DNA from 4 places in the Cellvibrio fontiphilus genome. Region 1 is predicted to be linked to each of the others. Evidence: predicted binding sites of a transcription regulator. Region 1 holds the regulator's gene; each other region holds the start of a gene.
The links. The regulator sigma-54, encoded in region 1, starts transcription at its own class of promoters, with help from an activator protein. The targets are predictions, from matches to a motif close to TGGCACANNNNTTGCNNT.
Positions count from the first base shown of each region.

Region 2: a site for sigma-54 is predicted at 2,043-2,060, ahead of ACFODX_RS00395 (putative urea ABC transporter substrate-binding protein). Genes of this name have one in related genera too.
Region 3: a site for sigma-54 is predicted at 2,488-2,505, ahead of ACFODX_RS14205 (flagellar brake protein). Genes of this name have one in related genera too.
Region 4: a site for sigma-54 is predicted at 2,015-2,032, ahead of glgC (glucose-1-phosphate adenylyltransferase). Genes of this name have one in related genera too.

Region 1 covers NZ_JBHRTF010000004.1:848,147-851,992, forward strand. Annotated here, with positions in the region: gene rapZ (RNase adapter RapZ) at 1-512, opposite strand, end outside; gene ptsN (PTS IIA-like nitrogen regulatory protein PtsN) at 525-977, opposite strand; gene hpf (ribosome hibernation-promoting factor, HPF/YfiA family) at 1,044-1,334, opposite strand; gene ACFODX_RS12170 (RNA polymerase factor sigma-54) at 1,442-3,094, opposite strand; gene lptB (LPS export ABC transporter ATP-binding protein) at 3,247-3,846, opposite strand, start outside.
Region 2 covers NZ_JBHRTF010000001.1:84,870-88,715, forward strand. Annotated here, with positions in the region: gene ACFODX_RS00390 (ABC transporter permease) at 1-535, opposite strand, end outside; gene ACFODX_RS00395 (putative urea ABC transporter substrate-binding protein) at 725-1,786, opposite strand; guanidine-I (ykkC/yxkD leader) riboswitch at 1,864-1,984, opposite strand; gene ACFODX_RS00400 (DUF1631 family protein) at 2,413-3,846, shown strand, end outside.
Region 3 covers NZ_JBHRTF010000006.1:100,199-104,044, reverse strand. Annotated here, with positions in the region: gene ald (alanine dehydrogenase) at 1-707, opposite strand, end outside; gene ACFODX_RS14215 (hypothetical protein) at 889-1,392, shown strand; gene ttcA (tRNA 2-thiocytidine(32) synthetase TtcA) at 1,401-2,303, opposite strand; gene ACFODX_RS14205 (flagellar brake protein) at 2,566-3,390, shown strand; gene ACFODX_RS14200 (methyl-accepting chemotaxis protein) at 3,540-3,846, shown strand, end outside.
Region 4 covers NZ_JBHRTF010000003.1:652,051-655,896, reverse strand. Annotated here, with positions in the region: gene glgB (1,4-alpha-glucan branching protein GlgB) at 1-1,729, opposite strand, end outside; gene glgC (glucose-1-phosphate adenylyltransferase) at 2,101-3,366, shown strand; gene ACFODX_RS08385 (glycoside hydrolase) at 3,359-3,846, shown strand, end outside.

The DNA of each region.
Region 1 (3,846 bases):
AAGGACTCGAACAGGATTGCCATGGTCGATTCACTGCGCCCAACAACACGCTCTTTCACTAAATCCCGCAATTCATGCAGGTTCAAATGGCTGGTATCGATTATTTGGTCAGCACAATCCCGGATTGGCTCCAATAAATGCTGCTCAGCCGTGATGGATTCCTCAAGGCTGGTGTGCTTATCCGAAAGTGGGTGTTTGCGCCGTGTTTCGCTAAAGCGTTGAATAAGTACTGCTGGCTGAGAATCCAGAAACAAGGTCCGAAAGGGCAAATGTGCCTCTTTCAGTGTACTGATCATTTGCGGAAATATATTCAGGTCTTGCCAGGCGTTGCGCACGTCAATGCCTATGGCAAAGCGCTGCTGGTCGTCCTTGTGGATTTGTATTTGGGCTACCAATGCTGGTAGCAGGCTAACGGGTAGGTTGTCGATGCAATTAAAACCAACATCTTCCAGCACATGCAGTGCGGTACTTTTTCCTGAGCCTGACAGCCCGCTTACTATCACAAGGTGCATGGCATAGACCTACTAGGGGGCGGCTATAGCTGCTTGAAAAAGTGCTGTATCGCTGTCCGCTGTGCGCAGGCGTTGGCGGTAGTCAGCGTTGTTGAGAGCTCCTGCCAGTGCTGCCAGGGTTTGTAGATGTTCATCATGAGCATCTTCGGGTACCAACATTGCAAACAGTATGTCAACCGGTTGTGAATCTATGGCATCAAAATCGATTGGATCTGCCAGTGTGAGCAGCGCGCCTATGGTGCTATTGCAATTTGCGATGCGACAGTGGGGTATGGCGATGCCGTGCCCTATGCCGGTAGAGCCAAGGCGCTCTCTGCCGATTAGCCGGCGGAAGAGTTCGTCTGCCTCAATACCCGGAACATCCTGAGCAATAGCGTTAGCTAACAACTCTAGGGCGCGTTTTTTACTGCCGCCCTCAACACCGCAAAGCGTGCGTCCAGGGGTAATAAGATTTTGAATTTGCATGGTAGGTGTGACTAAAAGATTCTATCAATAAGTACGCGGCGAGTCTGACGACCCGCCGCATGATGATTAACGATGGCTGCGCATCTTTTCTTTGTGCTTAATTAGCTGGCGATCCAGCTTATCTGCCAGGGCATCAATAGCTGCATAGAGATCATCATGGGTTGCATCTGCAAACAAGTCCTTACCACTTACATGGATAGTGGCCTCTGCTTTCTGAATAAGTTTATCAACGGAGAGGATCACATGGGTGCTGGTAATTCGATCATGGTGGTGACTTAGACGCTCAATTTTGCTGTTGACGTAGTCTTTTAGTGAATCGGTAACTTCCAAATGATGACCACTAATGTTTATTTGCATAGATACTTCCTCTCGATAGAAACAAAATGGTTGTGATCAGCACAACCTAACAGTTCATCCTTGATTTTCTTCCGAATTAGGTACTGCTTGCCAGTGACAATACTAAGTCAAATGGTCTTACGTTCGTTTGAAGGTGGAATGTTCAGCGATTCGCGATATTTTGCGATTGTGCGACGCGCCACCTGAATTCCCTGTTCCGCCAATAAGTCGGTAATTTTGCTATCGCTCAGGGGTTTTTTGGGGTTCTCAGCGCTAACCAGTTTTTTGATAATGGCGCGAATTGCTGTCGATGAGCACTCGCCTCCACTATCGGTACTGACGTGGCTGGAGAAAAAGTACTTAAGTTCAAATATACCTTGCGGTGTATGCATATATTTTTGGGTGGTCACACGAGAGATGGTGGACTCATGCATTTCCACTATCTCGGCAATGTCATGTAATACCAGCGGTTTCATTGCCTCCGGCCCGTAGTCTAGAAAGCCGCGTTGTTTTTCTACAATACAGCTCGCCACTTTTAATAGTGTCTCGTTACGGCTCTGTAAGCTTTTTAGAAACCAGCGAGCCTCCTGTAAATTGTCTTTGAGAAAGGTATTGTCGCTACTGGAGTCGGCTCGTTTTACCATTGAAGCATAGTTGGCATTGATGCGTAGGCGCGGTGCAATTTCTGGATTTAATTCCACTATCCAGCGACCATCGCGCTTCTCTACAAACACATCAGGAACAACATATTCAGTGTCGCCGCTGGCGATAATATCGCCCGGGCGGGGGTTAAGGCTCTGGATAAGGGCTATAGCTTGGCTAAGTTCAGCTTCTTTAAGCTTGGTGCGGCGCATCAGCTGACGATAATCGCGGCTGCCTAAAATAGGTAGATAGAGCTTGGCGATAAGTTTCGCGGAATCCAGATATGGCGTCTTGGTGTCAAACTGTTGCAGCTGTACCAGCAGGCATTCCGAAAGATTCTGGCTGCAGACACCGCAGGGATCAAACTGTTGTAAGCGGTGCTGTACCGCTACCACCTCATCCAACTCCAGATCTTCCAGATCGTTGCGCATTCCCTCAAATATTTCTTCAATGCTGATTGATAGCATGCCGCTGGGTTCTACGGCATCGATGATGGCCATTGCCAGCACCCTATCACGATCAGACATTGGGGTGAGGTTAAGTTGCCACATCAGGTGGTCATAAAGTGAGTCTGTTGCAGCGCGGCGGCTTTCAAAGTCACTGTCTTCATTGTCGAAGTTGTTTGAGCTTCCCGCTGCGGAGGTTTGGTAAACGTCATCCCAACTGGTATCTACTGGTAGATCGGAAGGAATGGAGTCGCTCCAATCGCCACTATCGGCACTAAAACTCTCGCTTTCCCCATAGACATCGCTATCGCTGAATGACTCCCCATCACTAAAGTTATCGCTCTCACCAAAACTCTCGGTGTCACTGTAACTAGGCTCGCTAAAGCTATCGCTGGTGGAAGAGGTGAAGCTGTCGCTACTGGAGTAATCATTACTCGTATCGGTGCCGGACTCGGCAGCAATTTCTTGTTGGCGGTTGTAATCGATTTGATCGTCAGCACTGCCTTCGTAATCACTGCTTTGGCTAGGGGAGTCAAAGCTCTCCTCCATTTCAAGCATAGGATTTGAATCAAGCGCCTCTTGGATCTCTTGCTGTAAATCCAGGGTTGAAAGCTGCAGGAGGCGAATTGCCTGCTGCAGTTGGGGGGTCATGGTCAGCTGTTGGCCGAGTTTAAGCTGGAGAGATTGTTTCATTGTTGTTGCAACAAACCCTTAAATAACACGGTATGGAAAACATCTGTTAAGTGGAGTTTAGTCAGGGTTTGCGCTTCAAGCAACATGCTTAAGCAAGCTTTATGCCTAGTAGACAAAGAATGTTGCTTGTCAAGTTGTTTCTGCTTTGTTCGTCAGAGGCGGAAGTGCTCGCCCAGATAGACTTCGCGAACCTTGCTGTTGCTCAGCACAGTATCAGCGCTGCCCTCTGCGATTATGTGCCCCTCGCTGACGATGTAGGCCGTTTCACAGATATCAAGGGTTTCGCGCACATTATGGTCGGTTATCAATACACCTATGCCGCGATCTTTAAGATGGCGAACAATTTCTTTAATGTCATTTACAGAAATGGGGTCCACACCGGCAAAGGGTTCATCCAGAAGAATAAACTTGGGGTCTGTGGCCAGTGCGCGTGCGATTTCTACGCGGCGACGTTCGCCCCCCGAGAGCGCCATACCCAAACTATCTCGGATGTGCGTGATATGAAATTCGCTCAAGAGTGCTTCAAGTTTTTCTGCACGCGCTTTTTGGTCCAAATCCTTGCGCGTTTCAAGTATCGCCATGATGTTGTCAGCGACAGTGAGTTTGCGAAAGATAGATGCTTCCTGGGGTAAGTAGCCAATACCAGCGCGTGCGCGTCCATGGATAGGTAGCTGGGTAATATCCCTGTCATCAATAAGCACGCTACCGTTGTCGGCAGGAACCAAGCCGGCAATCATGTAAAAGCAGGTTGT
Region 2 (3,846 bases), on a different contig from region 1:
TGGATGCGCCCAGGGTTTGCGCTTTGACCAATTGCTCCAGGGGAATTTCTTGGGTGCAGCGCTGAATGTCGCGCGCGATAAAAGGTGCGACACCAATGACAATCAGTGCCACTTTGGATAACTCGCCCAAGCCAAACACAATAAATAACACCGGTAGTAATGCCATGGGCGGCACCAGCGAGATAACGGTTAACAGTGGTGCAATGGGTGAATGCAGGGTGGGAATGGCACCGGTTAACAGGCCGATGCTAAAACCTAATAGTGCGGCGATAACAATACCCAGCGCTAAACGATGCAGGCTGCTGAAGGTATCTTGCCAAAATAAATACTCGCCGGTGCGTTTACTCGGTTCAAATGCCAGATTGTTGATGGCTGCGCCCATTTGCGAAAAACTGGGCAGGAGTTTGTCGTTGGCATTTTCGGCAAGTCGCGCATCGGAAGCGATTAAATAAATCACCAGAATTAACGCAAAGGGCAAAATGCCTAACAGCAGTTTGAGTGGTTTTGATGGCGTGAGATTAATCAATCGTTTCATGTTTTTATCGCTGCGTTGTTAAGGCTTTAACCCCACCCTGACCCTCCGTAAGGGGAGGGAACTCACCCCACCCTAACTCTCCCCTTCACAAGGGGACTGGAAACTCCTCCCCCTTACCAAGGGGGAGGTTGGGAGGGGGTCTAGCTACTCCCCTTGGTGAAGGGGAGAGGCCGGGAGGGGGTTAAAAAATTAAAGTTTTTTATCCGCCGCCATTTGCATGTAAGTGGTATCAAAACGCAGCTTCACATTTTGTTTATTGCCATAAACACCCTTGGGGCCGGCTACGCCGATAAATTCCGCGTCGGGTGCGCCTTCGCCCAGCAAGCCGTGATCAAAGGAAAACTCCGCGACTTTTTGCATGGTGGTGAGCAGGGCATCGCTGTTCACTAACTCCAGCGCGGCCTCCGGGGTGTAAAACATTTTGGTGCTGGCTAACTGCGCCTCGTAACCGGCCAGATCGGTGCCTGATGCAACGGCCATTGCCGTTTTAGCCGCGGTGGCGGCCTTGTCGCTGCCGCTCATGGTGGCCATGATTTCGTACCAAGCGCCCACCAAGGCTTTACCGAGGGCGGGATTTTTTTGCAGGGTCGCACTATTCACCACCATCAAATCCATAATCTCACCGGGGATTTGTGACGAGTCGAATACTTTGGTGCTGTTGGGTTGCGCGAGTATTTCACTCAGCAGTGGGTTCCAGGTGGTCACGGCGGTGACATCCTTGGAGCTATACACGGCAACCATATCGGCGTCAGAGGTGTTGACGACTTTGACATCGGACTCTTTCAGGCCGACTGATTCCAGCGCGCGTGCCAGCAAATAATGCGACACGCTCAGCTCCACTAAATTGACTTGCTGGCCTTTGATGTCTTTGAGGGTTTTATTGGCGCCCTTGAGTACCACCCCATCGTTGCCGTTAGAGAAGTCACCCACAATCAGCGCGGTGGAATCCACGCCGCCGGCAGCGGGAATGGTGAGGGCATCCATATTGGTCATCACACAGCCATCAAACTCGCCGGCGGTGTATTGGTTGATGGACTCTATGTAGTCGTTAATTTGTACGACTTCTATCGCTATGCCGTATTTGCTCGCCCACTTGTCGATAATTTTTTGCTCGGCGGCGTAGCCCCAAGGCATCCAGCCCACATAAATCGACCAGCAGACTTTAAAGGGTTCAGCGGCACTGGCGAGCTGGGCGCTCATGCCAAGTGTAAGGGCGAGTAATAGCTTATGCAGACGGGAATGGCGCAACATGAACAAACCTCCAGGTATGGGTATACAGCGGCGACGTAACAAAAATGAAAGAGAGCGCTCTGGCGATTAGGCCAATCATCTCCCGGGCTTTTGTCCCGCCGTGTAACCCCGCGCCTGTGAGAGGCCGTTAGAGGTCGAGAGCTCTCGGACCAGACATCGCTGGCAATCGCCGCGACCGGAACCCTAGCTCCCTATTAATTAATTGTGTGAATAGCCCGACCGCCCAGATTGCGAGTCAGTTATTTCAGCCTGCACTCTCGCAATATGGGTGCCAAGTGTGGAATTTATGTTTATCCACCAGTGTTGGCGCTAGTTGCAGCATTGGGGTAAACAATAAGGGCAGGTGTTGCTTCTCGATGGGTGCTTTTTTTTGGTGCGCAGCCACCTCTGCTTGAGGGGGTAAGTGCACCAAGGTGGCGCGGTATTCCGATAAAGTCGAGCTGATTATTTTTTGCTCGCTGAGGGGGTAAAGCCGCGCTATTCTGTGAAACATTGGGCACAAACTGCTAAGATTGTCGCTCAGGACAACCTTTTTTCGGCGTCGCTGGTTGCGGGTTGATCAGCTGATGGATGATTAAGGTTTGCAGAGGTCCCTTATTGGGCATTAACAGCAGGGGCTAAGGAATATGAATCTCATGGATCAGTACGGAATTCTTATGCACAACTCAGGTATGCACAACTCCGGTGTGGGCGGTACAGGCTTGCCAGGTGGCGATGCGACTAAACCTTCGCAATACTCCAGTGTGGCTATGTCAGAACAACTTATCATCGAACATCTCAAACATTGCCGCGACTTAACGCGCGGTTTTGCCTACCGTGTTTTTCCCAATTTTTGGCGCGAGTGGTGTAAGCAGATTTTGGAGATTGCCGAGCAGGCAAAATCCAATAAAGATCAGGTCGCGCTCTACGAAATCCAAAACCTGTTGAGCGCCGTGCAGCAAGCGGCCGAACAGGAGTTTTGCCAGCATCTGGCCAATGGTTTTGTGAAATTCAAAAACAAATCGCTCAATACCTTGACCGGGGAAGAGCGTTTTAGTGGCGATATCCTATCCCTCGTGGAACATTCCGATTTGGAAGAAACCATCGCTATTACCTCCATCACCCACCGCGCCGATAACTTTTTTGCCGAAAACCTCTGGGCGTTGCAACAGCGTTTGGCGCTACTGAACGATGGCGAAAAGATCGATGAACGCACCAATCCGGCAAGCCCGGTGCAGTTTTGCGAAGCCTTGCGCCGGGTGCTTACCAATCTGGATGTGGACGTAAAAACCAAGATCATCGGCTACAAGCTGTTTGATCAGGATGTAGTTGGCATGTTGGGCGAGCTTTATAACGAGCTGAACGATTACCTGATTCGCCAAAACTTGCTGCCCAACCTGCGTTTTGTGGTGGCCCATGACAAACCCGAGAGCCTGCGTGAAGACGCGATTCAGGATGACCCTTCTGAACAACACCATGCCGAAGCCAGCACACAGCAGCAGGCGGTAGATGCGCAGCAACACCAGCGCCGCGCCAGCGACAAGCTGTTAAATGGCGCGCTCAACCCCAACGACATCCAGTATCAAAATAGCCTGTTGAACGCTATTCGCTTATTGCAAACCCACGTCACCCAGATGATGCCGGCGATTCAGGCAAATGCCGCCGCCCAGCCCGCCCCGACGGCGGCCGTGCCGCAAACGCCACCAGCGCAATTGCAGGTCTACACCAGCCCGCAGCTGGTGAATGTGCTGGATCAGATGCAGGCTCAGGCTCTCCATGCCAGCCAGCAGGCGCTGGCCGATCAGGAAACCGCGGCGCCGGCAGTTATTCCGGTGCAGAGTGCGGCTGAAGTCAGTCGCCAAATGATGCGGCAGATCGCCAGCGAAAACGAAAACGGCGCGGTGGAAGCGGGCGATATGCAGACCATTGATTTGGTGGGCATGTTGTTTGAGTACATGCTGTCCGACGATCATCTGCCCGATTCAGTCAAAGCCCTGCTGAGTTATTTGCACACGCCATTTTTGAAAATTGCGTTTATCGACAAAGGCTTTTTTGAGCAACCCGAACACCCGGCGCGAGTG
Region 3 (3,846 bases), on a different contig from region 1:
ATAATCAAGTCGGCCTGCAGCGCCGCGGCGTTGATCCGCTCCTGAGTGGCGAATTCACAGACTACCCTGCCGCGCCAAAGGTCATCCAACTGGCGCAACCGGGGAAGGGATTTATCCATAATTCGCACCTGCGCCCCCAAGCCCACCGCCATAGCAGCCGCATTGGCCCCCACCACACCACCACCCAGAATCAGTACATTGGCTGGCGCAACGCCGGGGATTCCCCCCAACAATATGCCCTTGCCACCTTGCGCCATTTGCAGGTGGTGCGCGCCCGCCTGCACCGCTACCCGTCCGGCAATTTCTGACATAGGTGCCAGCAGTGGCAAACGCCCGCTGTGATCAGTCAGGGTTTCATAGGCAAGACAACTGGCGCCAGAGGCGAGCAGTGCCTCGGTAAGCGACTGGCTGGCAGCGAGGTGCAGGTAGGTAAACAACAGATGGTCTGGCCGCAGTAGTGAATATTCTTCCGGCTGCGGCTCTTTGACTTTAACGATTAGCCTTGCGCCTGCGTATAACTCTGGGAGGCTGGCAACTATTTGGGCACCAGCTGCCAAATAGTGGTCATCGGTGAAGCCAGAGGCTGCACCAGCACCGGTCATCACCAGCAGCTGATGCCCACGCTGTACCAGCTCAGCAGCACCTGAAGGAGTCAGTGCCACGCGGTTTTCACCGGGTTTTATCTCTTTGGGGATACCAATTCGCATAAACACCTCCACAGTTATAAGGGGAGTATAGCGAAGGGCTGGCGTGCGGTGATTGGATTAAAAAACAGGCAAATTGGCCTGAGTTATGCTGCACTTAGGTTGTAGTGGTTTTTTGACGCCAGTTTTATCACCGTCAGTGAAGCAATGAAGTGCTGACTGATTAAGGCGTAACGAGGTAGCTATGGGCATCTGTGTCAATGAATTAAGTGAATGGATTATCAAACCCAGCCTGGAGGCACTAGGGAACTATTCCCCACTCGCCGAGCAATTACTTCTGGCAACTGCCGCCCAGGAATCGCTGCTGGGGCTGCACTGCTACGATGGGAAAAGCGAAGGTATGGGGCTTTATCGCATCACCAAAGCCAAACATCGCGCGCTCTGGGATGGCTACCTGATCCAATTCCCCGACCTCGCCTCGCGACAGCGCGGCCTCGCCAGCCAACAGCAGTTTTTACTCGACCCCGAACGGGAGCTGATCACCAACCTGAGTTACAGCACTGGTATGGCCTGGATGATTTACCGACAGGCCGGCATTAACCCCGGAGCTGCTTGCGATCCACTCAGCATGGCGCAGCTCTGGGCGGCGTTTTTTGATAATGGCTGTGGCGCTGTAAGGAATACCGACGTGTTTCTACACAATTACCAGCAGTTAATTGCACCCTATTTACCGCGCAAAGTGGCCTGAAAAATCGGCTAGTGGATATCCAACACATCCACGTATTGCACCGCATCGGCGATGGGTTTAGTCGGCAGGCTAATACTGCAACTATCGTCCTCATCCCCTGCCGGATTCTGCTTGTTGATTTGCAAATTCATAAAATCAAACAAATTCACATCACCCAATTGTGATGGCTGGACATTGCGGATCGCCGAAAAAATGGTTTCCGTGCGGCCGGGGAACTGGCGCTCCCACTGCACCAACATATCTTTCACCACCTGACGCTGCAGGTTTTCCTGGGAGCCGCAGAGGTTGCAGGGAATAATCGGGAAGCCTTTCATCTCCGCAAAACGGGCTATGTCCTCTTCCGCGCAGTAAGCCAAGGGGCGTATCACTATGTTGCGCTTGTCGTCGGAGAGCAATTTGGGCGGCATGGCTTTTAATTTGCCGCCGAAGAACATGTTCAAAAACAGGGTTTCGATAATGTCGTCGCGGTGATGCCCGAGCGCGATTTTGGTCGCCCCTATTTCATCGGCAAACCCATAGAGAGTGCCGCGGCGCAAACGTGAGCAGAGGCCGCAAGTGGTTTTTCCCTCCGGCACCACTTCTTTCACAATGCTGTAGGTGTCGCGCTCGATGATGTGGAAAGGCACACCCAGGTCGGCCAAATACTGCGGCAGTATGTGCTCGGGAAAACCGGGTTGCTTTTGATCCATATTTACCGCCACGATTTCGAAGGAAATGGGCGCGGTTTTTTGCAAGCTGAGCAGTATGTCCAGCATGGTGTAGGAGTCTTTTCCACCAGAGAGGCATACCATTACCTTATCGCCATCCTCAATCATGCCGTAATCCACAATGGCGGAGCCGGTCAACCGACGCAAACGCTTTTGCAGCTTATTAAATTCAAGACGATCTTTGCGTTCGTGTAACTCTTTCATGGACGTGCACTCATGGCTTCAGGACAAGACATTGCCGCGACCAACCGGCGGCGGCGCGCATTGTACGGATTTTACCCGCAAGTTGAAATCAATGACCGCCAGTAGGCAAACCTTTGCCGGTTCCAGCCCAGTATCAGCTAGCGTAAAGTGGCCGCAAGCCCGTAAAGACTGGCTCATAGGCGACTGGCACAGCGCTTGCTCTACTCAGGACAAATGCCCCGCCTATTGCTGCCGGGGCGACCTGTTGCCGCGAGGAGTTTTCATGTCGTTTTTCGATAAATTCTTTAAAAAAGACCAGCGCAAAGACGCAGGCAATAACACATCAAACGCCAGTGACAGCGCCACCCGCCTAGCCGTACCCGATGAGCACCAATCGCTCTGGGACTTAAAAGACCAGCGACAATTGCTGGAGGTAAAAATTACCGGCAGCAGCCGCAGCTACCAAAGCATGATCATCGCTATCGACCAGGAGCGCGGTTTACTCTGGCTGGACGACTTGTTCCCGCAGCAGTTGATACTGGATGCGGGTGATGAGCTGTGCATACGCCACCACCGCAACACCGAAGAGCTAGTCATTTGTGCACCGGTCATCGCCCTGGGCTCCAGCTATGGCACCTCTGGCATTGCCATTGAGCTGCCGCCTTTTGCTTACTACCAACCGCGCCGTCGCTACCCGCGCTACACCATCGGCCACCAATCTCCACTGTCGGTAAAAATCCGCCCCATAGGCCAGGACCCCAGTTTTGGCACACTGCAGGATATTTCCGTTGGCGGGATGCGCATTATGGTCGCGGGCAACTTGCTGCCGCATTTGCGCCATGGTGCAACCATGCCGCTGTGCGAGGTCAACTTGAGCGATGAGCTACAGATTCGCTGTAAGGCGCGCATCTGCGCTTTCCGGATGGGCCGCAGCCCTTACCGACACACCCAAATCAGCCTTGAATTTCTTGACCTGCAGGAGGACAAACGCGCGGCCTTGGGCCGATTTCTGCGCGAGCAACAATTTAATTCCAGCCTGGAACTCGGCGCGCTACAACAACATCGCCCGGGCACCGATAAATCACGCGGACGCGCTTACGCCGCATGATCGCAATGAGCCAGAGGCATCACCCAATGACTCCGCCAGCGAATAGTCGCACTAGAGATTCGGTATTTTTGAACTAGGCTTGATTAACCAGCTGCCGTAAACACCCAAGCAGCGGCGGGGATTTCATCGACGTAACTCAGGATTTACACATGCGTAACAACGGCCATCTCACCGGTAGGGAAGTACAGCTTTCATCAAGGGATGAAATTGTCTCTTCTTCTAATCTGCGCGGCGACATTGAATTTTGCAATGATACCTTCTGCCGCATCTCCGGCTTTAGCCATGACGAATTAATCAATCAACCACACAATATTTTACGGCACCCACAGATGCCACCAGCGGCCTTTGGCATGCTGTGGGAAACCTTAAAAGCCGGCAAACCCTGGATGGGCATAGTCAAAAATCGCTGTAAAAACGGCGATCATTATTGGGTAGATGCCTACATCACCCCGCTGC
Region 4 (3,846 bases), on a different contig from region 1:
TGGTGCCGGGGTAGGTATACATGTAGGTGTACAACAGACGCAAATTAGCGAATTTCTGCCAATCGTCACCGGGCATCTTATTCAACATACTACCTTTGCCATGCACCACTTCATCGTGCGAAAAAGGCAGTTGGAAGTTTTCGGTAAAGGCGTAAATCATGCCAAAGGTCAGTTGATTATGATGGTACTGACGGTGAATGGGATCTTTGCTGAAATAATCGAGGGTATCGTGCATCCACCCCATATTCCATTTCATGGAAAAACCCAGACCGCCCACCCAGGTAGGGCGTGTCACCTGCGGCCAGGAGGTTGACTCTTCGGCAATTACTAAAGCGCCAGGGACTTGTCCATGGCATATCTCATTCAACTGCTTCAGGAAATCCATCGCTTCCAGATTTTCATTGCCACCATATTTGTTGGGCAACCATTGATCGTGTTCACGCGAATAATCCAGGTAGAGCATCGAGGCAACAGCATCTACCCGCAGGCCATCCAAATGGTATTCCTTTAACCAGAACAGAGCGCTGGCCAGCAGAAAGTTACGCACCTCATTGCGGCCATAGTTGTAAATCAGCGTACCCCAGTCGCGATGTTCGCCCAAACGCGGGTCTTCATGCTCATAAAGCGCTGAACCATCGAAGCGGGCAAGGGCATGCGCATCCTTTGGAAAGTGTGCCGGCACCCAATCCAAAATCACACCGATATTGTGTTGGTGCAGATAATCAACGAAGTAGCGAAAGTCATCCGGAGAGCCAAAGCGACTGGTAGGCGCGAAATACCCCGTTGTCTGATAACCCCAGGAATCATCAAAGGGGTGCTCACTGACCGGCAATATTTCCACATGGGTAAAACCCAAAGGTTTTATGTAATCAACTAATTGGTGAGCAATTTCCCTGTAGTTTAAAAATTCACCCGCCCAACCACGGCGCCAGGAGCCCAAGTGCATTTCATACACCGACATAGGTGATGACTGCCAATTCCAATGCTCGCGCTGATCAATCCAGCTTTTATCCTGCCATTTGTACAACGAATCGGCTTTTACGATGGAACCGGTTTGCGGGCGCAGCTCAAATGCTTGCCCGTAGGGATCAGACTTTAAAAATACGGCGCCCGATGCACGGTTGCGAATTTCAAATTTATAAATAGCACCCGGCTGCACTCCGGGAATAAACAACTCCCACAAACCGCTGCCACCGCGAACCCGCATTGGGTGAGCGCGACCATCCCAATCATTGAAATCACCCACCACACTAATTCGCTCGGCGTTTGGCGCCCAGGTCGCAAACATCACTCCGCTTATGCCGTCCACAAGGCGCGGATGCGCACCAAGATGGTGGTGAATGTTCCAATGTTGCCCCTCGGCAAACAAATGCATATCAATATCGCCCAATAAAGGGGCAAAACAATAAGGGTCAACTTCAGTATGGGGCTGATTATGGCGATCCAACCAATGCAGTTGATAGCGCGCAGGTAAATCTTGCCCCAAACCTTGCCATACAAAAAAATCGGTTCCTTCAATGCGAGCCATTGAAACAAATTGACTATTAGTAGTTTGCACCGCTACCGAACGGGCGCCAGGAATATATGCCCGAACAAAAGTATCTGCGTCTGCCGTTGCTTTATCACCTAATGGATGGCGCCCAAGCACTTCAAATGGATCGTGATGAGTTGCTGTCACAATACGTAGCATTTCATGGCTTAAGTTATTGTCCTGCTGTGAATTTGGCATTAAATCAGTTCCTGTTTAAATGATGTAACAGTGCACATGTCATGGGCGGCACGAAAAGTGATAACAATTATAAAAATTATTCACCAAATGTACTTAGCTAGCTTAGCCAGTATCTGCTTGGTTTGTCGTAAGAATTATTAAAAAAATTTACTTTCAAATTTGGCATTTGCAGATTCAATGCCAAACTTGAAGCTACACTTAACTCGCACTGACAAAGACTTGCTTACTGTTAAGTGCACCATAAGGTTTTTGTGATAATTGAATCCTTGAGTTGGATCAATGTATTGGCATTGATATTGCTCACACTATGTTAGTGCAGTCACAAAAAATTCATAATCTGCAAACACAATAGCCATAAGGAAGAAGATTTAATGAGTACACAATCATCAGGTCGTTTTGTTAGTCGACTTACTCGCGAAACATTGGCAATTATTCTTGCGGGCGGGCGTGGCTCCCGGTTGCATCAATTAACCGACTGGAGGGCAAAACCAGCGGTTCATTTTGGCGGGAAATTTCGCATCATCGATTTCCCTTTGTCGAATTGTGTTAACTCGGGAATTCGTCGGATTAGTGTGCTCACGCAATATAAATCCCACTCGCTGGACCGTCACGTGCAGCGTGGGTGGGGTTTCCTTGGTGGTGAGCTGGGTGAGTTTGTTGAATTGTTGCCAGCCCAACAGCGACTAAGCGAATCCTGGTATGTAGGAACCGCCGATGCGGTTGTTCAAAACATCGATATTATTCGTCGCCACAACCCTGAATATGTACTCATTCTTGCCGGCGACCACGTGTATAAAATGGATTATGGAACCATGATCGCCGCTCACGTAGAGCGCGGCGCTGATATCACTGTCGGCTGTATTGAAGTACCTCTTGAAATCGCCCACGCATTTGGCGTGATGGATGTTGATAAAGATTTTCGTATTGTTAAATTCACCGAAAAACCCAAAAACCCTGAACCTGTAGCTGGCAAGCCAGACAAAGCATTGGCATCCATGGGTATTTATGTTTTTAGTACCAAAGTGTTATTTAAAGAATTATTGAAAGACAGAGATGATCCTAATTCATCACACGACTTCGGTAAGGACATTATTCCTTCAATGATAAAAACCCATCGTGTAAATGCGTTCCCATTCCGCGATCCGGTTTCAGGTGGCGATGCTTACTGGCGCGATGTAGGAACAGTGGATTCACTCTGGGAAGCCAATTTGGAACTAACCGGTATTACACCAGAACTGGATTTGTATGATGGTGCTTGGCCGATCTGGACTTATCAAGAACAAGTGGCGCCAGCAAAATTTGTTTTTAATGATGAAGGGCGACGTGGTTACGCGGTGGATTCATTAATCGCAGGTGGCTGCATTATTTCTGGTTCAGCAGTTAAGCATTCGTTGTTGTTCCCTCGCGTTAGAGTTCACTCCTATTGTGAAATTGAAGATTCAGTTTTATTTCCAGGTGTTGATGTCGGCAGAAATTGCAAAATTCGCAAAGCACTTATTGATCGTCGCTGCAGAATCCCCGATGGCACCATCATTGGTTACGACTTGGAAGAAGATAAAAAACGCTTCCATGTATCACCCAAAGGTGTCGTATTAGTCACGCCAGATATGTTAGGACAGGATGAAGTTAATGGTTAATCATGGTAAAACGAAGGTCGTTTTTCTTTGGCATATGCATCAACCGGATTACCGCGACATAGTTACCGGGGAATATTATTTCCCCTGGACTTACCTTCACGCGATTAAAGATTATGTGGACATGGCTGCGCACTTGGAGGAGCAGCCCGCCGCAAAAGCGGTGGTTAACTTTGCGCCCATTTTACTTGAGCAGCTGGATGATTATGCGCAGCAAATTGCTGCTTATTTAACAAAGGGCGATAAAATTAAAGATGCAGTGCTAGCATCACTGGTGGAGCCGGTAATGCCGGCTCCTGGCTCTATGGCTTACAGCGATCTACTAAAAAAATATTTACGCGCTAATCGCGAACGCATGATTGATCGCTTCCCCATATTCAAAGAACTTGCTGACATAGTTGACTCGCTCAATGAAAAGCCTTTTCTTACACGCTATTTGAATGAACAATTTGCCGTTGATTTATGTGTTTGGTATCACCTCAG